DNA from 2 places in the Bacillus sp. 41-22 genome. Region 1 is predicted to be linked to the other one. Evidence: riboswitches for the same ligand, from Rfam matches in the RefSeq annotation. Region 1 holds a riboswitch; the other holds the start of a gene.
The links. Region 1 has a riboswitch for thiamine pyrophosphate ahead of LCF45_RS23745 (energy-coupled thiamine transporter ThiT). Riboswitches for the same ligand answer to the same signal wherever they lie in the genome.
Positions count from the first base shown of each region.

Region 2: linked by a shared signal. The riboswitch ahead of thiC (phosphomethylpyrimidine synthase ThiC) and the one ahead of LCF45_RS23745 (energy-coupled thiamine transporter ThiT) in region 1 are both predicted to bind thiamine pyrophosphate.

Region 1 covers NZ_CP084035.1:4,614,153-4,619,086, forward strand. The annotation lists gene LCF45_RS23725 (lipoprotein BA_5634 family protein) at 1-71, shown strand, start outside; gene LCF45_RS23730 (FeoB-associated Cys-rich membrane protein) at 107-274, opposite strand; gene feoB (ferrous iron transport protein B) at 291-2,279, opposite strand; gene LCF45_RS23740 (FeoA family protein) at 2,276-2,503, opposite strand; TPP riboswitch at 2,698-2,799, shown strand; gene LCF45_RS23745 (energy-coupled thiamine transporter ThiT) at 2,886-3,557, shown strand; gene LCF45_RS23750 (sensor histidine kinase) at 3,766-4,934, opposite strand, start outside.
Region 2 covers NZ_CP084035.1:4,974,196-4,979,129, reverse strand. The annotation lists gene LCF45_RS25700 (metal-binding protein) at 1-93, shown strand, start outside; gene LCF45_RS25695 (magnetosome magnetite crystal formation protein family) at 271-588, opposite strand; gene lldP (L-lactate permease) at 877-2,538, shown strand; TPP riboswitch at 2,610-2,725, shown strand; gene thiC (phosphomethylpyrimidine synthase ThiC) at 2,838-4,598, shown strand; gene LCF45_RS25680 (arsenic transporter) at 4,850-4,934, opposite strand, start outside.

The DNA.
Region 1 (4,934 bases):
AAGACCCTAGTAAAGAATTCCCTGGTTACAACGGAGTAGAAGCTTCTCAGCTTGTAAAAATTAAAAAGTAAACAAAAAAGCTTTGCGAAATTCGCAAAGCTTTTTTCTATTTATGAGCAATTTGCTCCATATCTGGACTACAAGTTTGCGACTGACATGACTTACTTAAAGAGCATGCTGCGCATTTTCCCTTTTTACTTCTCTTTACAAAATTAACTAACGTATATGCTGCATAACCAAAAATGATAGCTCCAATTATAATATTGACCATCACCGCGATACATCTCCTTCTAGAATCCGAGTAAGGACCCAACTTGGTATATAATGAGCGTTAATACATAAGCAACAACGAGCGGATAAACGACAGAGAAAACTGTCCATTTCATCGATCCTGTTTCACGTTTAATAACAGCTACTGTCGCTAAGCACGGAACATATAATAAAATAAAGAACATAAATGCATAGGCTGATAGCGCAGTATAATGTGCTCCCATTACATTTCCTAGCACATCTTCTTTAACCGCATAAATAATTGCCATCGTAGAAACGACAACTTCTTTCGCTAAAAATCCTGTTAAAAGGGATGCTGCAGCTTGCCACGTTCCAAAGCCGAGCGGTGCAAAAAGTGGTGCAATAAATCCACCAATCATCGCTAAGAAACTGTCTCCCATATCAACACCAAATCCTGATGGACCTGCATAGTTTAATAACCAAATGACAACAGAACCACCGAAGATGAATGTACCCGCTTTACGAACAAATCCTTTACCTTTCTCCCACGTGCTCAGCCATAACGTTTTCGCTTGCGGCACACGGTAAGGTGGTAGTTCAATTACAAAAATAGATTTTTCTGCTTTTAAAATAGTAAGAGACATAATTTTTGTAACGAGTAATGCAAGAACAATCCCTGCGATATATAAAGAGAACACAACAGTCGCCTGACTATGAGGGAAGAAAACTCCCGCAAATAGTGCATATACAGGTAAACGTGCCGAACAAGACATAAACGGTGTTACAAGAACTGTAAGTAACCTTTCTTTTTCTTGTTCAATCGTTCTCGCTGCCATAATACCTGGAACGTTACATCCAAAGCCGATAATCATCGGAATAAATGCTTTTCCGTTTAAACCGAAAAACTCCATAATTCTATCCATAACAACTGCAATTCGTGCCATATATCCTGAGTCTTCTAATAATGAAATGAAGAAGAATAGTGCAAAGATTTGTGGAACGAATACTAATACCGCACCAACACCAGCAATAATACCTTCTGTAACGAGTGCTTGAATAAAGTCAGAAGCCCCAACACTTGTGAGCCCAGCTGTAACCCAATCAGTAAGTTGTCCGCCAAAAAATCCATCAAGCATATCAGATAAAGGTGTACCAATCCACGTAAACGTAACCTGAAAAATAAAAAACATAACTGCTAAAAAGATTGGAAGTCCTAAAATTTTATGTGTAATTAACCTATCAATTTTTTCTGAAAAAGGAATTTTTCCTTCTTTCTCATGTTGCATAACATTTGTTTTTAACTTTTCAATATACGCTTCACGAGTCTTGTAAATGTGCTCTTCCAACGTACAATCAAGTTTTCCATCTAAACGAGATCGAATGGCTATAAGTTCCTTATAAATTGGTAATGCTTTCATTTCTTTTTCTACTACTTCGTTATTGCTTAAAAATTGAAGGGCTAACCATCTCGGATGCTCATAATTCGCTGTCTCTAAAAGAGCGATTACCTCTCCAATTCCTTCATCCATTTGTACGCCATATGAAATAATGAATGGCTTTTTCTCTTTTTGTTTCTCTTCATGAAGAGTAGTAAGTAATTCTTCACAGCCTTTTCCGGTTCTTGCGATGACAGGAACGACTGTTACACCTAATATTTCTGATAGCCTTTTTACATTAATCACAATTCCTCTTTGCTTTGCCACATCAATCATATTTAAACCAATTGAAACGGGCTTACCAAATTCAAGTAATTGCAATGTTAAATGCATATTTCGCTCAAATTGAGAAGAATCCACTATATTTAACATATGATGAAATTCATCTGTTAGTAGAAAATTCGTAACGACACCTTCATCACGTGAAACTGGATTCAAATCATAAACGCCTGGTAAATCAATTAATGTTCCTTGCTTATCTTTTAATTTACCAACCTTCTTTTCTACTGTTACACCGCTCCAGTTTCCTACATATTCATAAGAACCAGTAAGTGCATTAAATAATGATGTTTTCCCTGTATTCGGATTCCCTAGCAAAGCAACCTTATTCACGCTAATTCCACCTTTATCATTTTCGCGTCACAATGACGAATACTAATTAACTGTCCACGACACTCCAATGTACAAGGACCTTTAAACATCGCTTTCTGTTTCAAGCGAAGTTCGCTTCCTTCCGCGAGACCGAAAGCAGCTAGTCTACGCTTTAATAACTGATCTAAAGACTGAATACTTTTTACTAACACTTTCTCGCCAATTTTAATATCTACTAAGCTCATAACCTTCCCCCTCAGAAGAGAATGATAATTATTTTCAGAAAAATTATATCATACTCTATTTCAATTGGACTATACCCTTTTGCTTCATATTTATTAACATTTCGCTACAATTCTATTTCAATAATTGTCATACGGTATTCATTTGCCATTCTCATCCATTTCGCTTACAATGAACAATAGCAAATAAAGAATCTCGTTATCACAGGGGGAGCCTTACCGCTGAGAGGGAACAATTCGTTCCGACCCTTTGAACCTGTTAGTTAATGCTAACGCAGGAATTGTGCAAACGTCCGAAATACACACCTCTTTTTTTATTTACGTATTTCGTATCCTCCTATGATATCTATTCTTTTTTTGCAACTTGGATTTAGGGGGAGACAACATGCGTAACACCAATTTACAAGCGATGATCGAATCTGCTATTCTTGCAGCCTTCGCCTTGGTCATCGATATTTTACCACTTTCAATCAAAATATCAGCAACAGGCGGTTCCATCTCATTCGCTATGATTCCTATCTTTATTATCGCATACCGCTGGGGCTTCAAAATGGCTTTCTTAGGAGGCTTAATTTGGGGATTATTACAAATTGTCGTAGGCGATGCCATTATCGTCACACCAATTCAAGTAATCATTGAATACTTCGTTGCTTTCGCATTCATTGGATTTGCTGGTTTATTCTATCGTCCAATTCAAAAAGCACTTCTAGCATCTAATAAGAATGGAAACGAACAATCAAACTTAAGTAGCCGTAAAGATAAGCCTTCATCAAAACAAAACCAAGGAAAGAAAGTAATTGGATACATTATCATTGCTACTTTTATCGGTAGTCTAGCTCGTTACTTCTGTCACTTTATTGCCGGTATTATTTTCTGGGGACAATATGCACCGAAAGGTCAATCAGCTATTCTATATTCTTTAATATTTAACGGTAGCACAATGATTGGTTCCTATATTCTATGTACCGTTTTACTTATATTTTTATTTATCACTTCACCAAGATTATTCAAAAGCATAAGTGCTTATCAAATAAATTCACAAAAAAAGGGCGCTTAACTTAGCGCTCTTTTTTCACATCGTAATATCAATTAAAAATACAATAAATGCACAAAAGAAAATAAATACCATTATACTTAGCCAATTGCTATGCACGGTTCATCGACTCCTTACATAACCTCATTTTCTATTCAAAGTATACTGTTTAGAAGTAAAGATTAGGTAAAGATAATATGAAAATAAATTAAAAAAGCGTAGATAGTATTGTCTACGCTTTTTTCGGTAAATAGAAGTAAAATAACACACCATCTTTTGTATTCTTGACCCCATATTCAGCATTGTGCAGCTCTAAAATGTTTTTTGAAATCGCAAGGCCAAGCCCGGTTCCACCTTGTGAACGTTTCCGTGCCGCATCTACTCGATAAAAACGATCCCAAATTTTATCTAATTGTTCTTCTTCAATGTGGGCACCCTTATTTTCAATACACACTTTTATATAATTCTTCTCGTCTATTGTGGAAATAATAATATCCTCTTTATCTGGTGTATAACGTATTGCATTCGTAATGAAGTTCACAATTACTTGTTCAATTCTATTTTGATTCCCAACCACTTCAGCTGGACATATATGTTTGTGCACACTCAGTTCTTTTTTCTCTATCTCCGATGAAAGCTGTTCACATATTTCTTCAATCACTCCATCGATATAGAAAGAATCCATCTTCATGTTATATGTGCCAGACTCAAATTTAGCTAATTCAAGCATATCCAAAATTAGTATATCCATCTTGTCTACTTCTTTTTCCATCGCCTGAAAATAGTAGTCTTTCTTATGTTCAGCTACCCCATCTTTTAAAATGAAAATACAGCTTTTCATAATACTCAGCGGCGTTTTTAGTTCATGCGATACACCCGCAATAAATTCTTTCCTTGTGTTTTCTAACTTTCTTTCTTTTTCAATATCTTGTTCTAACTGTCCAATATGTGAATGTAGTTTATTAGATAATGTATTAATATTTTGCGATAAATCACCAATTTCATCTTTTGAAGTAATCGGAATTTTTTCTGTGAAATCCAAATGAGCTATTTTCTTCGTTGTATCATTTATTTTTAGTAGCGGTTTTGCAATTTGTTTTGAGTAATAAAACGAAGCTAGAAAAATTAGAACGACTACAAATGCAACAATATAGATGTAATAATCTTGCACCATTTGTACAGCCTCATCTACAGGCTGTAAAGAAGCCATCGCATATATATATGTTACCGATCCGTCTTTTTCTTTTTTTGGTTTAATTAATAATTTATATTTTATATCATTTTTTTCATAGTCCATTATTTGTGTTGAATACTGTATATGATTATTCTCTTTTAATAATAAATCAGTTTGAAATTCCTTTATGCTATCTAAGAATAAACTATTTTTATAAATTGGATTCA
Region 2 (4,934 bases), 360 kb from region 1:
ATTGTTGTGGCGAGTACGCTCCACATTATAGCGGATAAAGCGAATACGCGCCGAAAGAAAATGATGAGAAAAAAGAAGAAACGCAGAAGATAAAAAAACCGTCCCAAAAGGTATTTTGGGACGGTTTTTTTGTTATTAATAGGTAGGTTATTCTTGTCGTATTTTGTAGTTAAGTCGATATTCCTTGTCGAATCGCCGATAAAATTTCATTTACGATCATGCGACATCAATTTTTGGACAGTTCCTTTTTAATCAAACGTTTGTTTAAAACTAAGCTTTCAGTACCTTAATACCTTTCACGATATTCCAAATAAAGTAGTATAAGCTAATGATCCCGCAAATACATAAGACGATGATTGCTCCAATTCCAAGTGTTACGTCTGGTTGATCAGATCCGATGCCCATAATTCCTAAAATAACTAATCCAATAAATGTTGCGATACTTGGAATAATGTGTGTCCATAGAGCACGTTTTGCATGTGGTTTCGTTTCAGAATCGCCCACAATCCACACGATAATAGGGAATAAGATAGGCGCAAATAATACACTAAAGTATGATAAAGCTGCTAATATTTTGTTTCCGTTCATATATATCACCTCATAAGTAATGTTCGTTGTTATACCTTTAGTATGCAGTAGATTTGGCGAGCTTCCTATCGATTAACATTACAAGAACGTGACGTTTTTGTAAGATTTTCTGTTTTAAATGATGAAATTTTCAAAAAAATCTTTTTAAATGAAAATTGTTGTGATAAAATTATTGAAAACGTTTTCTTGAACGTTTTGTATTTTTTAGACTTAAAGGTATGATGACCCGGTAGTCTATTGATAAGGTTATATCTTATTTAAAAGGGGATTCTTTAGGGGGAGAGAACAATGAACATATGGACACAAGTTTACGATCCGTTCGGTAACATTTGGATTTCGGCAGCAGTCGCACTTATTCCAATCATCTTTTTTTTCTTAGCTTTAGCGGTTTTCCGCATGAAGGGGTATGTGGCAGGATTTATTACAGTTGTATTAACGATTTTGGTGGCGTTATTTGCGTATAAAATGCCATTCACAATGGCAATGGCAGCGACCGGATACGGTTTCTTATACGGATTATGGCCAATTGCGTGGATTATCATTATGTCAGTATTTTTATATAAAATTTCTGTGAAAACAGGTCAATTTGATGTCATTCGTGCATCTGTATTATCCATTACGAATGACCATCGTTTACTCGTTATTTTAATTGGATTTTCATTTGGAGCATTTTTGGAAGGGGCAGCAGGATTTGGTGCACCAGTAGCGATTACGGCAGCGCTTCTGGCAGGCCTTGGGCTAAATCCTTTATATGCAGCAGGTCTTTGTTTAATCGCAAATACTGCACCAGTAGCGTTCGGAGCGATGGGGATTCCGATTACAGTTGCTGGACAAGTGACAGGCATTGATCCGCATAAAATTGGACAAATGGCTGGGCATCAATTACCGTTCTTATCTTTATTTGTTCCGTTCTTTATCGTATTTTTAATGGATGGCTTTAAAGGAGTAAGACAAACGTGGCCTGCTTTATTTGTAGCGGGTAGTTCATTTGCAATTACACAGTTTATTACAGCGACGTTTTTAGGACCAGAACTTCCGGATATTACGTCAGCGCTTGTAAGTTTAGTAAGTTTATCGCTATTCTTAAAAGTTTGGCAGCCGAAAGAAATTTATCAAACTAAGCAAGCGAATAGTGAAGTAGCAGCAACGACGACGGCGACATCTATGCCGAAACTAACGGTAGGAAAAGTAGTAAAAGCGTGGTCTCCGTTCATTATTTTGACTGTGATGGTAGTCATCTGGAGCCAAAGTTTCTTTAAAGCGTTATTCGCTCCGGGCGGCGCTTTAGAAAGTCTCGTATTTAAATTTGAAGTTCCAAGCTTGCACAATTTAGTAATGAAAGCAGAGCCTATTGTAAATAAACCAACACCTTATGAAGCAATCTTGAAATTAGATATTTTATCAGCGACTGGAACAGCAATTTTAATTGCTTGTATCATTTCTATCTTTATTTTGAAAATGAGTGCAAAAGATGCAGTAGCAACATTTAAAGAAACGTTAAATGAACTAAAAATGCCAATTCTATCTATTGGATTCGTATTAGGATTCGCATTTATCGCAAACTATTCTGGTCTATCTTCTACATTAGCGTTAGCACTTGCAGGAACTGGCGGATTATTCCCGTTCTTCTCACCATTCTTAGGATGGATTGGCGTATTCTTAACAGGATCAGATACGTCAGCGAACGCACTGTTCTCGAATTTACAAGCAATTACAGCGCAGCAAGTCGGTGTATCTGAAGTGCTTCTTGTTGCAGCAAATACAACGGGCGGTGTAACAGGTAAAATGATTTCTCCGCAATCAATTGCGATTGCTTGTGCGGCAGTTGGACTTGCTGGGAAAGAGTCAGATTTGTTCCGTTTTACATTGAAGCATAGTTTATTCTTCGTTACTATTGTTGGGATTATGACGTATGTGCAGGCTTATTATTTAACTTGGATGATTCCGTAAACAACAAAAGAAATAAACTTTGCATTTTTCAGATTATAGTGTATGATGGGAAAGTATTGAAAATTAAATCAGTGATAAACTAGGGGTGCCTAACGTATGCGTAGGCTGAGAGAGAAGCGTGTGAACTTCTTAACCCTTTGGACCTGATCTGGCTCGTACCAGCGTAGGGAAGTTAACGGCTTTACATAATTATGTCTTTATGAGCCAGGTCCTTATTCTTTTATGGACCTGGCTCTTTTTATTTTGGCATGCGCTGGCCATATCTCGTCCTTGTCACGAACAGGGGGGCAACAAAAGTTATGAAACAGTCTGTTTCAGCTGAGCAAATTGAATTGAAATCGAGTTTACCAGGAAGTAAGAAAGTGTATGTGGATGGAACACGTGAAGGTATGAAAGTACCAATGCGCGAGATTGAACAAAGCGATACGAACGGTGTTCAAAATCCGCCAATCCGTGTGTATGATACGAGTGGACCTTATACAGATCCAGAGTATAAAGTGGAGCTGGAAAAAGGGATTCCAACGCCGCGCCACTCTTGGACCTTGGGGCGTGGTGATGTGGAAGCTTATGAAGGACGCGAAATTAAACCTGAGGATGACGGTGTGAAAGTAGCTTCAAAACATACACCTGTTTTCCCGCAAATGGATCGTAAGCCGCTTAGAGCGAAGCAAGGTGCAAATGTTTCGCAAATGCATTATGCGCGTAATGGCATTATTACGTCTGAGATGGAATATGTTGCGATTCGTGAAGGGGTAGAGCCTGAATTTGTTCGTAAGGAGATTGCAGAAGGTCGTGCGATTTTGCCGGCGAACATTAACCATCCTGAAGCGGAACCGATGATAATTGGACGTAATTTTCACGTGAAGGTAAATGCAAATATCGGAAACTCTGCTGTATCGTCTTCTATTGCAGAAGAAGTAGAGAAGATGACGTGGGCGACTCGCTGGGGTGCAGATACGATTATGGATTTATCTACAGGTAAAAACATTCATACAACACGTGAGTGGATTATTCGTAATGCTCCGGTACCAGTTGGAACTGTGCCAATTTATCAAGCGCTTGAAAAAGTAAACGGAATTGCAGAGGATTTAACGTGGGAAGTGTATCGTGATACGTTAATTGAGCAGGCGGAGCAAGGCGTTGATTACTTCACGATTCACGCTGGTGTATTACTTCGTTACATTCCAATTACTGCAAAGCGTATGACAGGTATTGTTTCGCGCGGTGGTTCAATTATGGCGCAGTGGTGTTTATTCCATCATAAAGAAAACTTCCTATATACTCACTTTGAAGAGATTTGTGAAATTATGAAGCAGTACGATGTTTCATTCTCTCTTGGAGATGGATTACGTCCAGGTTCTATTGCAGATGCAAATGACGAAGCGCAGTTTTCTGAGCTTGAAACACTTGGTGAATTAACAAAAATTGCTTGGAAACATGATGTGCAAGTTATGATTGAAGGACCTGGGCATGTACCGATGCATTTAATTAAAGAAAATATGGAGAAAGAACTTGATATTTGTCAGGGTGCGCCGTTCTATACACTTGGGCCGTTAACGACAGATATTGCACCAGGTTATGATCATATTACTTCAGCGATTGGTGCTGCGATGATCGGCTGGTTTGGAACGGCGATGCTTTGTTATGTAACCCCGAAAGAACATTTAGGTTTACCGAACAAAGATGATGTTCGCGAAGGGGTTATTACGTACAAAATCGCTGCGCATGCAGCCGACCTTGCGAAAGGGCATAAAACGGCTCATCAGCGTGATGATGCACTTTCAAAAGCACGATTTGAATTCCGTTGGCGCGACCAATTTAATTTATCTTTAGATCCTGAACGCGCGATGGAGTACCATGATGAAACGTTGCCAGCAGAAGGGGCGAAAACAGCGCATTTCTGTTCAATGTGTGGCCCAAAGTTTTGTAGTATGAGAATTTCACATGATATTCGTGAATATGCGAAAGAAAATGACTTAGAAACGACAGAAGCAATTGAAAAAGGAATGAAAGAGAAAGCGGTAGAATTCAAAGAAACTGGTAGTCACTTATATCAATAACACGTTACACCTCTTTACTTGATTGATCACACTGTACCTAACTTAAATATAGAAGAAGCCCCCTTTGCTAAGACGGTAGCAAAGGGGGCTTCTGTCGTCTATCCCGCTATTTGTGGGCAGTAAAACTCCCACCTCAAAATTCGGCTGGAGCAAGGAAGTTAGGTGGGAGATAAACTGCCCGTAAACGCCCGATTGGTGCGGGCTAATAATCAGTGGGGGATGAACACCTACCCACTGATTAAAGTTTCACTTTATAAGGTGAAGAATAATTGTACCCAGTAGTATAAGAGGAATAATGTGACGACTGTTGTGAGTGGGATTACGATGAGAGATACG